Regions from separate parts of the Streptomyces sp. NPDC048481 genome, predicted to be linked through region 1. Evidence: riboswitches for the same ligand, from Rfam matches in the RefSeq annotation. Region 1 holds a riboswitch; the other holds the start of a gene.
What was found. Region 1 has a riboswitch for glycine ahead of gcvP (aminomethyl-transferring glycine dehydrogenase). Riboswitches for the same ligand answer to the same signal wherever they lie in the genome.
Positions count from the first base shown of each region.

Region 2: linked by a shared signal. The riboswitch ahead of gcvT (glycine cleavage system aminomethyltransferase GcvT) and the one ahead of gcvP (aminomethyl-transferring glycine dehydrogenase) in region 1 are both predicted to bind glycine.

Region 1 is NZ_JBICXC010000004.1:624,153-631,920, forward strand. It holds gene gcvP (aminomethyl-transferring glycine dehydrogenase) at 1-2,049, opposite strand, end outside; glycine riboswitch at 2,236-2,331, opposite strand; gene ACGFSH_RS16920 (PRC-barrel domain-containing protein) at 2,444-2,815, shown strand; gene ACGFSH_RS16925 (nucleotidyltransferase domain-containing protein) at 2,820-3,284, opposite strand; gene ACGFSH_RS16930 (DNA polymerase IV) at 3,405-4,823, opposite strand; gene ACGFSH_RS16935 (MerR family transcriptional regulator) at 4,934-5,617, opposite strand; gene ACGFSH_RS16940 (bifunctional nuclease family protein) at 5,861-6,334, opposite strand; gene ACGFSH_RS16945 (MerR family transcriptional regulator) at 6,419-7,156, opposite strand; gene ACGFSH_RS16950 (FHA domain-containing protein) at 7,201-7,768, opposite strand, start outside.
Region 2 is NZ_JBICXC010000009.1:231,327-239,094, forward strand. It holds gene ACGFSH_RS25925 (ABC transporter substrate-binding protein) at 1-294, opposite strand, end outside; gene ACGFSH_RS25930 (ABC transporter permease) at 414-1,421, opposite strand; gene ACGFSH_RS25935 (enhanced serine sensitivity protein SseB C-terminal domain-containing protein) at 1,735-2,529, opposite strand; gene ACGFSH_RS25940 (enhanced serine sensitivity protein SseB) at 2,669-3,460, opposite strand; gene ACGFSH_RS25945 (AAA family ATPase) at 3,532-4,218, opposite strand; glycine riboswitch at 4,396-4,495, shown strand; gene gcvT (glycine cleavage system aminomethyltransferase GcvT) at 4,671-5,798, shown strand; gene gcvH (glycine cleavage system protein GcvH) at 5,929-6,306, shown strand; gene glyA (serine hydroxymethyltransferase) at 6,321-7,601, shown strand; gene ACGFSH_RS25965 (L-serine ammonia-lyase) at 7,658-7,768, shown strand, end outside.

The DNA.
Region 1 (7,768 bases):
GCCGTCGACATAGACCTGCCCGCCGGCTTCGTGCACCTGAGCGCAGATGTCGGCGACGTGCTCCTCGAACACCCCGTGCGTCGACGGGTAGGTGATCATCAGCACCGCGAGCTCGTCCCGGTGCTTCTCGATCTTCGCGCGGAGGTCCTCGACGTCGATCTCGCCGTCCTCGGCGGTCTTCACGACGACGACCTTCATGCCCGCCATCACCGCGCTGGCCGCGTTGGTCCCGTGCGCGGAGGACGGGATCAGGCACACGGTCCGCTGCTCGTCGCCGTTGCCCCGGTGGTAGCCGCGCACGGCGAGCAGCCCGGCCAGCTCGCCCTGCGACCCGGCGTTCGGCTGCAACGACACCTTGTCGTACCCGGTGACCTCGGCGAGCCGCTCCTCCAGCTCACGGATGAGCGTCAGGTAGCCCTCGGCCTGCTCGGCAGGCGCGAAGGGGTGCATCTGCCCGAACTCGGGCCAGGTGACCGGCTCCATCTCGGTGGTCGCGTTGAGCTTCATGGTGCACGAGCCCAGGGGGATCATGCCCCGGTCGAGCGCGTAGTCCCGGTCGGCGAGGCGGCGCAGGTAGCGCAGCATCGCCGTCTCGGAGCGGTACCGGTGGAAGACGGGGTGCGTCAGGACCGCGTCGGACCGCAGCAGACCGGCGGGCAGCGCGTCCTCGGTGACCTCGTCGAGCGCCTCGACGTCGCCCGTCACGCCGAACGCGGCCCACACCGCGGCCAGCTGCGCCCGTCCGGTCGTCTCGTCACAGGCGACCGACACGTGGTCGGCGTCGACGAGGTGCAGGTTCACCCCGTGCTCGCGCGCCCCGGCGACGACCTTCGCGGCCTTCCCCGGCGCCCGCACGGTCAGCGTGTCGAAGTAGGAGCCGTGCACGACGTCGATCCCGCCGGCCCGGAGCCCGGCGGCGAGGACGGCGGCGTACCGGTGCGTGCGCCGGGCGATCCCCCGCAGCCCGTCGGGCCCGTGGTAGACGGCGTACATCCCCGCCATGACCGCGAGCAGCACCTGCGCCGTGCAGATGTTGCTGGTGGCCTTCTCCCGCCGGATGTGCTGCTCACGCGTCTGAAGCGCGAGCCGGTAGGCCTTGTTGCCGTCCACGTCGACGGACACGCCCACGAGCCGCCCGGGCAGGCTGCGCGCGAACTTCTCGTGGACGGCCATGTAACCGGCGTGCGGTCCGCCGAAGCCCATGGGCACCCCGAACCGCTGGGTGGTGCCGACGGCGATGTCCGCCCCCAGCTCGCCCGGCGACTTCAGCAGCGTCAGCGCGAGGAGGTCCGCGGCGACCGTGACGAGCGCGCCCAGACCGTGGGCCTGCTCGACCAGCGCCCCGAGATCACGGACGGCGCCGGAGGCTCCCGGGTACTGCACCAGCACGCCGTTGATCTCACGCTCGGCGATCTCCGCAGGGATCCCGTCGCTGAGATCGGCGACGACGACCTCGACTCCGGTCGGCTCAGCGCGCGTCTCGATCACGGCGATGGTCTGCGGCAGCGCGTCCGCGTCGACGAGGAAGAGGCCCTTCTTGTTCTTCCCCATCCGCCGCGAGAGCGCCATCGCCTCGGCGGCGGCCGTGCCCTCGTCCAGCAGCGACGCACCGGACGTCGGCAGTCCGGTCAGGTCGGCGACCATGGTCTGGAAGTTCAGCAGCGCCTCCAGCCGGCCCTGCGAGATCTCCGGCTGGTACGGCGTGTAGGCCGTGTACCAGGCGGGGTTCTCCATGACGTTGCGCAGGACGACCGGCGGCGTGAACGTGCCGTAGTAGCCGAGCCCGATCATCGGGGCGAGGACCTGGTTGCGATCCGCCAGGGAGCGCAGCTCGGCCAGCACCTCGGCCTCGGTGCGCGCGCCGGGCAGGTCCAGCGCGTCGGCGTTCTTGATCACGTCCGGGACCGCGGCGGCCGTGAGCTCGTCGAGCGAGCCGTAGCCCACGTGCGCGAGCATCTTGGCCTGCGCCTCGTGATCGGGTCCTACATGGCGCTGCTCGAACGGGATTCCCTGTTCGAGTTCGGAGAGTGGAATGCGATGGGCGGTCATTACGGAGGCCTCCTGGTCTGACACGACCTTCGTGGGTCACCACGGCGCGGGTACCCGGACGGCCTCCCCCTCTGTCATCTCAACCTGAGAGCTTCACCGGCCGCCCCAGGGACGCCCGGCTTTCACCGTCGGTGAGAGCGGGGACCGTCGACGCCGTCGATACCCCGCCCTGCTTTCCAGAGTGACCTCGTCCGTGCGGTACGTGAGCCTGAGAGATTCCGGGGAGGATTTGCTCCTTCGGCGCCTCCGATGTCGTTCGGAGGACTCTCCCGCACGGGGTCAGCAGCCGTTGTCAGACTACCAGCGAGGTCAACATCACCCTCTCGAGTGGCCGCCGATCCCATTGTGCCCTTTTGTAGTGCTAACGGATGAGTTGCGACCCAGTGGAGGGCCCGTGCAGACCGACATCGATCCGCGCAACCTGATCGGCCGCAAGGCGTTCGACCGCAACGGCACCAAGATCGGCACCGTCGACGAGGTCTACCTGGACGATGCGACCGGCGTGCCGGAGTGGGCGGCCATACGTACGGGTCTGTTCTCCCGCGACGCCTTCGTCCCTCTGGAGCCCAGCGAGCTGGTCGAGGGCGCCCTGCGCATCCCGTTCGACCGGGCCCTGATCAAGGACGCGCCGGACTTCGGCGTGGGCCGCCACCTCTCCCCGGAGCAGGAACTCCAGCTCTACCACCACTACGGTCTCGACCTCGGCAGCCCGCCCCCGCTGCCCGACCGCGACTTCGGGCATCTGGCCGGCACGGACGACGGCTGAGCGCTCAGCCGCAGGCCCGTATCAGCGCCCCCAGCATCCCGGCCGGGTCGTACAGCGGCCGGGCTCCGTCCGTGACGACTCTCCGTGTACCGGCGTCGACCGGATCGGTTCTCGCCCAGTCGACGGGGCCGATGCACAGCTCCACCTCCAGACCGGACGCGGTGCGATGCCGCCATTCGGTGAGCGGCCCCCAGGCACGGACCCGCACGACCTCGCCCAGGGACAGCTCCCGCAGCCAGGCGTCGTCGGCCGCGTACCCGTCCGGTGCCGTCGACAGCAGGAGCAGATCGACGTCGGAGCCGGCCCGCGCCGCCCCTCGCGCACACGACCCGACGAGCAGCAGACCGGCCGCGTCGCCGCGACCGGCGGCCCACCGGGCCACCCTGTCCTGCACCGAACCCATCTCGGCAGCCCGCTGCGGCGACACCCCGGCAGCCCGCTCCGCGAGCCGCTCCCCGTCGACGTCCATCCTGCTCCCCCTCCCCTGTCGGCCCCGCCGCCCGGCACCGCCGTCCCTCACGAGTCCCGACACACCGTCCGGCGTCCTCCGGACGACCCACTCGCCCTCACTCTATGTAACTGACCGGTCTCACCGAGAGTTCCCGGATCCCCATCCCGTGAGCCCCAGATCCGGACCGGCCACTCCGGCGGCCTGCGGCCCGCCGGCCGCGGCCGGTCCTCGCCGCACCAGCGGCAGCGGATCCGCGGGCTCCAGCCCCGGATCGTCGGTCCGGAAGGTCCGCACCCGCCCGGGCTCCGACTCGGGCGTCTCGAAACGCACCGTCACCCGGCCGAGCCCACTGCCCTGCACCCACCCGTGTCCCAGCTCGGCATGCCGGACGTCGTGCCCGGGCCGCCACTGGTGCTCGGCCGGCGCCGCCTCCTCGACGACGGGCTCACCGGCCGGTTCCTCCTCGGGCCCGTCCGCACGCTCCTCCGCGGCCTGGGCGAACAGGTCCTCCTGGGTGAAGTCCGCCAGGCCGCTGACGCCGACCCCCAGCAGCCGCACGCCGCCGGTCGTGTCCACGGCCTCCAGCAGCCGCGCCGCCGCCTCCCGGACCACCGCGGGATCGTCGGTCGGCCCACGCAGCGTCTCGGACCGGGTGAGCGTGGAGAAGTCGTAGCGCCGCACCTTCAGCACGATGGTCCGCCCGGACAGACCGGCCCCGCGCAGCCTGCGCACGCACCGGTCCGCGAGCCTGTGCACCTCCAGTTCGACCCGCGTCCGGTCGTGGATGTCCACGTCGTAGGTGTCCTCGACGGACACCGACTTGGTCTCACGCTCGGCCACCACCGGCCGGTCGTCCCGCGCCAGCGCCATGGCGTACAGGGCGTGCCCGTGCGCCTTGCCCAGCAGCCTCACCAGCTCGTCCTCACCCGCTTCGGCGATCTCGTCGACCGTGGTGATGCCGGCGCGCCGGAGGTGGTCGCCCGTGGCCGGGCCGACCCCCGGCAGCGTGCGCACGGACAGGGGGCCGAGCATGGCCCGCTCGGTGCCCGGCTCGATCAGCACCAGGCCGTCGGGTTTGGCCTGCTCCGAGGCGATCTTGGCGAGCATCTTGCAGGAGGCCAGCCCCACCGAACCGGTCAGCCCGGTCACCGCCCGTATCTCCCCTCGCAGCCGGATGCCGGCCAGCCGTGCGGAGTCGCTGTCCCAGGCGGCCTCACCGGCCTCCAGATCCACGAACGCCTCGTCCAGGCTCAGCGGCTCGACCAGCGGCGAAAGCGCCCGCAGGAGCCCCATCACCTGCTCGCTGATCGACCGGTAGAACGCGAAGCGCGGCACGAGATAGGCGGCGTTGGGCGCCAGGCGGCGCGCCTGCGCCATCGGCATCGCGGAGTGCACTCCGAAGACACGCGCCTCGTAGGACGCGGTCGCCACCACCCCGCGCGGCCCCAGACCGCCCACGACCACGGCTTTCCCGCGCAGACTCGGCTTGGACGCCTGCTCCGCCTGGGCGAAGAAGGCATCCATGTCGAGATGCAGGACGGTGGGCGCGTTTCTCACATGTCCGATGCTGCACCACGCCACTGACAACGGCGTGCCCCCATTGCCGCCGGCGCCCCGGACCCGGACCCGCCTCGGGCCGCCCGGTCGCTCCGACGCGCCGGAGGGCGTCAGACGGCGCGGTTGCGCCGACGCGCCAGCTCGTCCGCCGGATTGTGCCCGACGAGCGTCTCCCCCGTGTCCACACGCTCCCCGTGCAACTGCGACAGCGCGCTCTCCACGTCCCGCCACACCACGCCCACGGCGATCCCGAAGACACCCTGCCCCCCCTGGAGCAGGGCGTGGACCTCGTCCGGCGAGGTGCACTCGTACACGGTCGCGCCGTCGCTCATCAGCGTCATGCGCTCCAGGTCGCTGAACCCGCGTTCGCGCAGGTGCTGGACGGCGCTGCGGATGTTCTGCAGCGACACCCCGGTGTCCAGGAAACGTTTCACGATCTTCAGGACGACGACGTCCCGGAAGCTGTACAGCCGCTGGGTGCCGGATCCGTGCGCGGGCCGCACGCTCGGCTCGACGAGCCCGGTGCGGGCCCAGTAGTCCAGTTGGCGGTAAGTGATGCCCGCTGCCGCGCAGGCCGTCGGACCGCGGTAGCCGATCTGCTCGGACGCCATGGACGCCGCCCCTTCGCCGCTCGGCACGGCCGCCGGCCGATGGGGGGCGTGATCGGCCGCGCCCGCCTGGTGCGGGTAACCCGCGCCCGGGCGCAACCGAGAGCTCGGGGGAGGGTACGGACCGCTTCCCCCGACACCGAGTCCGGGGGCACCCCCAGCCGTACCGTCGCCGCTGCTTCTCACGCCGACCTCCGTCCTTGAACTGCCTTCTCGACGGTAGGCAGTCACCAGGGGTGCGTCAACGATCGCCACACTCGGCACGCCGAGTGATAATCACCCTAGGAGTGGTTTCCCGTACCCCACCGCGGGGAAAGGCTAGCCGAATGCGCTGAGAACCAGCCGTAGGACGCTCTCAGTGGCCCCCGGCATTTGCCGGAAACAGAGCGGGCGCCCCGCTACGGGACGCCCTCGGCTCACGTCTGCCGCCTACTGGTTGCTGGTGCCGAAGTCCTCGGGCGAGATCTGGTCGAGGAACTCGCGGAACTTCTCCACCTCGTCCTCCTGCTCGTCCGGGATGGCGATCCCCGCGTCGTCGAGCACCGTGTCACTGCCGTAGATCGGCGTTCCGGTGCGCAGCGCCAGCGCTATGGCGTCCGACGGCCGCGCGCTCACCTCGACCCCGCTGGCGAAGACCAGCTCCGCGTAGAAGACGCCCTCGCGCAGATCCGTGATGCGCACCTCGGTGAGCTCCTGGCCGACGGCCTCCAGCACGTCCTTGAACAGATCGTGGGTCAGCGGCCGTGCGGGAGCCATGCCCTGCTGGGCGAAGGCGATCGCCGTCGCCTCACCCGGTCCGATCCAGATGGGAAGGTAGCGGTCGCCTCCCACTTCACGCAGCAGCACGATCGGTTGGTTGGAGGGCATCTCGACTCGGACACCTACGACATCGAGCTCGTTCACACAGCAACCCTAGGCCGTGCCCGGGACGTTTGGGTAGTCGGGCCGGGAACGGGTGACCGATCCGTACCCGGCGCGGCCGCCCGCTCAGGGCAGCCGCACCCCGAGCGCGGTCTGCACCAATGCCGTGTGCAGCCGCACCGTGAGCCCCGCGATCTCCTTGGTGCGGGCCTCCGCCAGGACCCTCGTCTGCGGGTTGCGGTGACGCTTCAGCGGAGCCACCACCTGGTCCACGAGCCCGGCCTCCCGGTCGGCGGCGGCCTTCATCACCCGCAGGTGCCTCGGCTCGATCCCGAAGCGGCCAAGCTCGGCGACGAGGGCGGCCACCGTGGCGGCTTCGGCGTCGTAGACCCCGCCCTCCAGCGGCACGACGAGCCCGTACGACTCCCACTCCTCGAGTTCGCGCTCTCCGATCCCCGCGGCCGCCAGCAGCTCGGAGCGGCCGAGGCGGGCGACGGTGGGGCCGTCCGACGGCTCCACGGCGGTCTCGCCGTCGCGCTGTCGGCCCACGGTGGGCAGTGGCGCGGCCTCACCGCGTTCCATGGCGTCCAGATGCTCACGGATGACCTTGAGCGGCAGATAGTGGTCCCGCTGCATCCTCAGCACATGGCCGAGGCGTTCGACGTCCCGCGCGCTGAACTTGCGGTACCCCGAAGGGGTCCGCTGCGGCTCGACGAGCCCCTCAGACTCCAGGAAACGGATCTTGGAGACGGTCACTTCGGGAAACTCGTCACGCAACGCGTTCAGCACCGCGCCGATGCTCATCGGGTCGCCGTCCGTGGCGGCGGTGCCGTGTCCGGCACCGCCCCTCGGTGTTCGAAGCATGGACCTTCCCTGGGGAATCCCCCCGGGCAGCGCCCGGGGGCGGGTCAGTAGCCCTGCTGGCTCGCGTAGAAGACCAGCCGGTACTTTCCGATCTGCACTTCGTCACCGTTCGACAGAGCGACCTCGTCGATCCGCTCGCGGTTGACATACGTGCCGTTCAGGCTGCCGACGTCCGCGACCCTGAACGTGCCGTCGGGGTTGCGCCGGAACTCCACGTGCCGACGGGAGACCGTCACGTCGTCCAGGAAGATGTCGCTCTGCGGGTGCCGGCCGGCCGTCGTGAGGTCGCCGTCCAGCAGGAAACGGCTGCCCGAGTTCGGGCCACGCCGCACCACCAGCAGCGCCGACCCCAGCGGCAGCGCGTCGACCGCGGCCTGCGCCTCGGGAGACAGCGCCGGCAGCTGCGTCTGGCCGGTGACCTCAGCGTCGTAGGCCTCGAGACCCGAGATGGAGATCGTGGACGTCGTCTCCGACGCCCGCTCGGGCGTCACGCCGGGACGCAGCGGCGCTCCGCAGTTGGAGCAGAACCGGCTGTTCTCCGCGTTGCGGTTACCGCACCTCGTACACACCAGGGCCGACATAGGGGAAAACCCTCCACCCGCACTCGAGGCT
Region 2 (7,768 bases), on a different contig from region 1:
GACGAGCTGGCGGCTGTAGTAGCGCGCGAAGTTCCACATCATGCCGTAGTAGCCACGCGTGGTGTCCCACGAGTCGGCGTCCTGCGCGGCACCGAACTTCAGCGTGCCGCCCTTCTTGGCGGCGGAGGCCTGGGCGACCTTGTTGTTCGCGGCGTCGAAGCCGGCGGCGCCGGTCTTCGAGCCCTTGTCGTCGTCTCCGCCACCGCCGCACGCTGCCGTGGTCAGCAGCGCGGCGACCGCGGCAGTAGCGGCGAGCGCCTGCTTCCGCCGCCCTGAGGTGCGTTGGGTAGTCACGATCTCGGATCCTCCGGATAGATGAGAGATATCCCGTGTAAAGACCACGGAACGGTTGGGGCGCCGTGTTCCCGGCGGTTCTGCGGCTCGCTGTGGTCGCGGATCCCCTGCGGGGCGGATCAGCGCGAGGCCTTGGGGTCGAGCGCGTCCCGGATGCCGTCACCGAAGAGGTTGAACGCCAGCACGGTGATGAAGATCGCCAGACCGGGGACCACCATGTACATGGGGTCCGACTCGTAGTAGTCGATCGCGCTCGAGAGCATCTGTCCCCACGAGGCGGTGGGCGGCTTGACGCCGACGCCCAGGAAGCTCAGCGCCGCCTCGGTGAGGATGTTGGTGGGGATCATCATCGTGGTGTAGACGACGATCGGGGCGACCAGGTTGGGCAGCAGCTCCTTGAACAGGATGTACATCCGTCCGGCGCCGAGCGAGCGGGCGGCCTCGACGTACTCGCGCTCACGCAGCGAGAGCGTCTGGCCGCGCACCACGCGTCCGATGTAGGGCCATCCGAAGAAGCCGATGACCAGGATCATCACGAAGACGCGCACGCTCGAACCGGTGAGGCCCAGCATGTGGTTCGGCATGACGGAGACCAGCGCGATGATGAACAGCAGCTGCGGGAAGGCGAGCAGACCGTCCATCACCCGGCTGATCAGGGAGTCGACCCAGCCGCCGAAGAAGCCGGCGAGGATGCCCAGCACCGTTCCGAGGATCACGGCCACCACGGCGGACAGGAAGCCGACCAGGAGGGAGATCCGGGCCCCGTAGAGGATGCGGGCGAAGATGTCGCGGCCGTTGACCGGCTCGACGCCGAGCAGGTGGTCGCCGCTCAGACCGCCCAACGACCCCGTGGGGGTGCCGAAGAGCGGGTCGATGAGGCTCTCGTGGTACTCGTTCGGGTCCTGCCCGAGGAGGCTCGTGATGACGGGCGCGAGCAGCGCGACCACCACGAGGAGGAGCACCACGATTCCGCCCGTGAGGGCGAGCTTGTCCCGCTTGAGGCGCTCCCAGGCGATCCGGCCCAGGGAACGGCCCTGAACGGCCTTGGCGTCGCTGCTGGCGACCGCCGCTTCCTCGGCCGCACTCGGGGCCGCTTCCGCGGTCGGCTCGTGCAATGGTGCCGTCATCTGGCAGGGACCCCTCTCAACCGGCGGTAGCCGGCCCGCACTTGCCGCTGTAGCGGCGTGATCAGTCCGTAATACGCAGGGGATAAGTCCCCTGGAGCGGGAGTCTTCAACGCTTTGGCGATCTGTTGCCAGACTTGGCAGTGAATGGATGCGTAAACGTGATGCGGGTAGAGGGGTTCCGTTATCCGGACGGCGGGTAACGCCCCCCGGACAGTGACAAATTCGGGCACATTGGGCGCGTCCACCTCATATCGCCGTTATCTACGCGCGAAGAAGTCCGACTCCTGCCACGGGGTCGGGAGCGGCGAAGGGGTCAGTAACGTCCGGCGGGCGGAAAGCCGTAGCCGCCCGCGGGAGCCTGGGCGGGAGCGGCGGCGTGCGCCTCGCGGTCGTAGAACGGCCGCGCGTTGGCGCGCATCCACATGACGACGGGGTCGTACTCGTCGGTCATGGAGACCGTCGAGACCGGCAGCCCGTCCGGCACCGCTGCGATGGACTGCTGCATCATCGCCCGGACGGCGTCCACGGCCGGCGGGGAGGACTCGTAGACGTCGAGACCGAGGGCCAGGTAGGGCGCGCCCAGCGCGGGCTGCACCCAGGCCCGGCGCAACGCGCGGACCACGGGGGTGCGGTGGGCGTTCTGCGCGAGCAGGGCGTAGAACTGCGGGATCTCGATGCCGGGCTCGGACAGCCGCAGCGGGCCGGCGGGCTGGCGCTCCAGACCGGTGGCGATGCGGCGCAGGTCCAGCCAGGGGATGCCGATGCCGCCGCCGGGGGCGTGCGGGTTCAGCCAGAGGCCGTAGTGGTCGGGGTAGAGCGTGCGGGCCGCGTCCAGCCCGTCGATCACCTCGTACGACCTGTTCCAGCCGCTGGCGCTCAGCTCCTGCGCGGAGGTCACGCAGGGCGCGTAGCCGTGGCCCTCGACCTCCATGTTCCCGTACTGCGCGTCCGGGGAGCCGGCCTGGCCGTGCCACAGCAGCATCCAGACCTGGCCGGAGGAAGGGGTCGCGAGCGCGCGCAGGAGCGCCTCGTAGGCGTCGTAGCGCCCGGGCGTGACCTGGCGCAGCATGTGCTCGACCTGACCGGTCGCGATGCCGCTGGCGCTCACCTGTACCGCCCCTTCTTCCGTGTCGTCCCGCGTCGGAGTCCAGCTTAAGCGCCCAAGGGGTCAGGAGGACCGGCACGTTGGCGGGTGCGGTCCGTTTGTGACCCGGCGCCTTCGCGCGGGAGCCGCCGCGGGCCGCGGCCTAGGGCCGCGTGTAGAAGGGGCGGACCCGTTCCCGCAGCCACTCCCCCACCGGGTCCTGGGCGACGTCCAGCAGCACCAGGTTGACGGCCCAGGGCGACGCCGTCGCGCCCAGCGCCCTGCCGAGGGCCTCCAGCGGCAGGGCGCGCAGGTCGCCCTCCCACTGGGAGAGTTCCACGCCGACGAACATCACCGGGTCCGCCGTCTCGATGGCGGCCAGGCAGCGGCGGGCGGTGCGGACCACGCCGATGGCCTCGAACTCCGCGGAGGCCGCGGCCAGGAAGTCGACGGGGTCGTCCTGCCAGTCGGGCTCGTAGAGGCGGACCCGGCCGCCGCTCGCCGGGCCGTCCAGCGGGGTGCGGCCCGCCCGGCACAGTTCGGCCACGGCCGGCGGCGGCAGCGGGACGCCGACCACGCCGTCGGGGTTGACCAGGATGCCGGCCTGCGGGGGCAGCCCGCGGGCGAACTCCACGGCCGGGGCGACCGTGAACGACATGTGCGCGCCGGCGACCCGGCGCAGCTGCTCCTCGGAGCTGAAGACCGGCACGTACACCTGGCCGTCCAGCTCCAGCGTGGGCAGGTCGAGGGGGCCGCTGTGCGGGCCGCCGCCGCTGGGCAGCGGCACCCATACGAAGCTGCGGCCGAGCACCTCCACGATCCGGGCGCCGGCCTCGGGCACGCCGAGGGAGGCGGAGAGCACCTCCTCCAGCTCGTTGCCGGGCCATCCGCCGTGCGAATGGGGGTGTGCCTGCGCCGGGAAATCCGTCGGGAAGTCCGCCGGTGGGAAGTCCATCTGCCTACCGCCTGCCGAGAACCGCTCTCACTGCTGTGACCGAAAGGCTAACGGGTGCCGGGATGCCCGGTTCAGCCCGTGAAGCCGATGCGCCGCAGGACGTCGGCCGCGGGCCGGTCGAGCAGGACCGCCGCCCCGCAGCCCGCGGGCAGCCGTCCCTTCTCCGCCGCGCGCAGCAGCCGGGCGGCCGCGCGGCGGTGCCGCAGGAAGGCGTAGCGCGAGACGCCCCGGCCGCGCTCGCGCTGGCCCGCCAGCGCCGTGTCCGCGCCGACGTCGAGGACGATCAGGTGGAGCGTGCCGCCGCGGCGGCGGGCCGCGCGGCCCAGCCAGCCGCGGACCCAGGCCTGTGCGCCGCAGTCGTGCACGACGACGCCCCCGCCGCCGCGCAGGGCCCGGCGCAGCCCGGCGTAGTGGGAGAGACGGACGAGGGGGCGGTAGAGGGCGTAGGGCAGGAAGCCGGGCATGCGCGCGTCCCAGCGGTCGCGGGTGTCCTGGGAGTCGACCCGGACGCCGCCCGCGGTCCGCCGCATCAGCGTGGACTTTCCGCTGCCGGGCAGGCCGGTCACCACGACCAGGTCCCGGGGTCCGAAGAGCAGGCCGTGCGGGCTGCGGCCGGCCCGGTCGCGCAGGTCGCGGACCACGGGCGCGGGCCGCGCGGCGCGCGCCTCCCGGGCCGCCGGGCCCGGCCGGGCGGGCAGCGCGATCCCCGCGCCGGTGGCGAACGCCGTGGTCCTCGCCGTGCGCGTCGTCCTGTTCACCGTGATCGTCCTCCCCTGGGGTCAGGTTGGCCTCATCCCCGTCAAGCGTAAAGAGAAGGTAATGGGCGGCGTCTCGCGTTTTCGTGCGCGTACCGACACAGGCCGGTTACAGATCCGGCCTGCCGTGATCGGGGCGGGCCGTGCGATGATGGCCGCGCCAACTGCATACCGGCCGTTTGAATCCGCGCGGGAGAGTCCTCAGCAGCAGCTTCGCTGGGGCGCCGAAGGAGCAAGTCCCTCCCTTGAATCTCTCAGGCACCGTTACCGCGCGGGCGAGGCACATCTGAAAAGCGGGTCGCCCACGGGCGGCTCCACCCAAGGTGCAAGTCACGATCTTCGCGATCATGGCGAACCTCTCAGGTTCCGATGACAGATGGGGAGGAACGACCTCGCCATCCCCCACGCCCGGATCCGCTCGCGCGGGGGACCCCATTGCCCCTGGGAGACGACCGATGAGCAGTACCGAATCCACGGCCGTGCGCCGCACCGCGCTCGACGCCCTGCATCGCTCGCTGGGCGCGACGATGACCGACTTCGCCGGCTGGGACATGCCCCTGCGCTACGGCTCCGAGCGCGACGAGCACACCGCCGTGCGCACCCGGGCCGGGCTCTTCGACCTCTCGCACATGGGCGAGATCACCGTGAGCGGCCCGCAGGCGGCCGCACTCCTGAACTTCGCCCTGGTGGGCGACCTCGCGGCCGTGGGCACGGGCCGCGCCCGCTACACCATGATCTGCCGGGCCGACGGCGGCATTCTGGACGACCTGATCGTGTACCGGCTCGCCGAGAGCGAGTACATGGTCGTCGCGAACGCCTCCAACGCCCAGGTCGTGCTGGACGCCCTCGTGGAGCGCTCGGCGGGCTTCGACGCCGAGGTCCGCGACGACCGGGACGCCTACGCGCTGATCGCCGTCCAGGGCCCGCGGTCCCCCGGCATCCTGAAGTCGCTGACCGACGCCGACCTCGACGGCCTGAAGTACTACGCCGGTCTGCCCGGCACGGTCGCCGGCGTCCCCGCGCTCATCGCGCGCACCGGCTACACCGGTGAGGACGGCTTCGAGCTGTTCGTGAAGCCGGAGCACGCCATCGAACTGTGGCAGGCGCTCACCGAGGCCGGCGAGGGCGCCGGCCTGGTCCCCTGCGGTCTGTCCTGCCGGGACACGCTGCGCCTGGAGGCGGGCATGCCGCTGTACGGGCACGAGCTGAGCACCTCCCTCACCCCGTTCGACGCCGGTCTCGGCCGGGTGGTGAAGTTCCAGAAGGAGGGCGACTTCGTGGGGCGCGAGGCGCTCGCCGCGGCCGCCGCCCGGGCCGAGGAGAAGCCGCCGCGCGTGCTGGTCGGCCTGGTCGCCGAGGGGCGCCGCGTCCCGCGCGCCGGGTACGCGGTCGTCGCCGGCGGCGAGGTGATCGGCGAGGTCACCTCCGGCGCCCCCTCCCCCACCCTCGGCAAGCCGATCGCGATGGCGTACGTCGACGCGGCCCACGCGGCGCCGGGCGCCCCGGGCGTCGGCGTCGACATCCGCGGCGCGCACGAGCCGTACGAGGTCGTGGCGCTGCCGTTCTACCGGCGCCAGAAGTAGACACTGGGCGCGTCCCCGCGCCCACGTGTGCGACCGGACCGCGTGAGACTGCGCACATTTTCGCTGCTCACGCGCGCCCGCAGCCGTCCCCCTTCATCAGCACTCCCCCGCGTACAGGAGAATTCAGGCCATGAGCAACCCCCAGCAGCTGCGCTACAGCAAGGAGCACGAGTGGCTGTCGGTCGTCGAGGACGGCGTCTCGACGGTCGGCATCACGGAGCACGCGGCCAACGCGCTCGGCGACGTGGTCTTCGTCCAGCTCCCGGAGGTCGGCGACGCGGTGACCGCGGGCGAGTCCTGCGGCGAACTGGAGTCGACGAAGTCGGTCAGCGAGCTGTACGCCCCCGTCTCCGGTGAGATCGCCGAGGTCAACCAGGACGTCGTCGACGACCCGTCGCTGGTGAACTCCGCCCCCTTCGAGGGCGGGTGGCTGTTCAAGGTACGCGTCACGGACGAGCCGGGCGACCTGCTCTCCGCCGACGAGTACACCGCCTACACCGCCGGCTGAGGAGTCGCAGACGCATGTCCGTCCTGAACACGCCCCTGCACGAGCTCGACCCGGAGATCGCCGCCGCGGTCGACGCCGAGCTGAACCGCCAGCAGTCCACGCTCGAGATGATCGCCTCGGAGAACTTCGCTCCGCTCGCGGTCATGGAGGCGCAGGGCTCGGTGCTGACCAACAAGTACGCCGAGGGCTACCCGGGCCGCCGCTACTACGGCGGCTGCGAGCACGTGGACGTCGCCGAGCAGATCGCGATCGACCGGATCAAGGAGCTGTTCGGCGCCGAGTACGCCAACGTGCAGCCCCACTCCGGCGCGTCCGCCAACCAGGCCGCCCTGTTCGCGCTGGCCCAGCCCGGCGACACCATCCTCGGGCTCGACCTGGCGCACGGCGGCCACCTGACCCACGGGATGCGGCTGAACTTCTCCGGCAAGCAGTTCGACGTGGTCGCCTACCACGTGGACGAGGCGACCGGCCTGGTCGACATGGCCGAGGTGGAGAAGCTCGCCAAGGAGCACCGCCCCAAGGTGATCATCGCGGGCTGGTCGGCGTACCCGAGGCAGCTGGACTTCGCCGAGTTCCGCCGGATCGCCGACGAGGTCGAGGCGTACCTGTGGGTGGACATGGCGCACTTCGCCGGTCTGGTCGCGGCGGGCCTGCACCCGAACCCGGTCCCGTACGCCGACGTCGTCACCTCCACCACCCACAAGACGCTGGGCGGGCCCCGGGGCGGTGTCATCCTCGCGAAGAAGGCGTTCGCGAAGAAGCTGAACTCGTCCGTCTTCCCGGGCTTCCAGGGCGGCCCCCTGGAGCACGTGATCGCCGCCAAGGCGGTCTCCTTCAAGGTCGCGGCCTCGGAGGACTTCAAGGAGCGCCAGCGCCGTACAGTGGACGGTGCGCGCATCCTCGCCGAGCGTCTGACGGCCGAGGACACGCGCAAGGCGGGTGTGAACGTCCTGTCCGGCGGTACGGACGTCCATCTGATCCTGGTCGACCTGCGCGAGTCGGAGCTCGACGGGCAGCAGGCCGAGGACCGTCTCCACGAGGTCGGCATCACGGTCAACCGCAACGCGGTCCCGAACGACCCCCGGCCGCCGATGGTCACCTCGGGCCTGCGGATCGGCACGCCGGCCCTCGCGACCCGCGGCTTCACCGCCGAGGACTTCGCGGAGGTCGCCGACGTGATCGCGCGGACGCTGACGGCGCCCTCGCCCTTCGCGGAGGCCGACCGGGCGGAGCTGAAGGCCCGGGTCACCGCCCTGGCCGACAAGCACCCGCTGTACCCCGGCCTGAACAAGTAGTTCCACGGCGGGGGCGCCCGACGACGTGCGCCCCCGCCCTTTTTGAAGGAGTACCCGTGGCCATCTCGGTCTTCGACCTGTTCTCGATCGGCATCGGCCCGTCCAGCTCCCACACTGTCGGCCCGATGCGCGCGGCGCGCATGTTCGCGCGGCGGCTGCGCAACGAG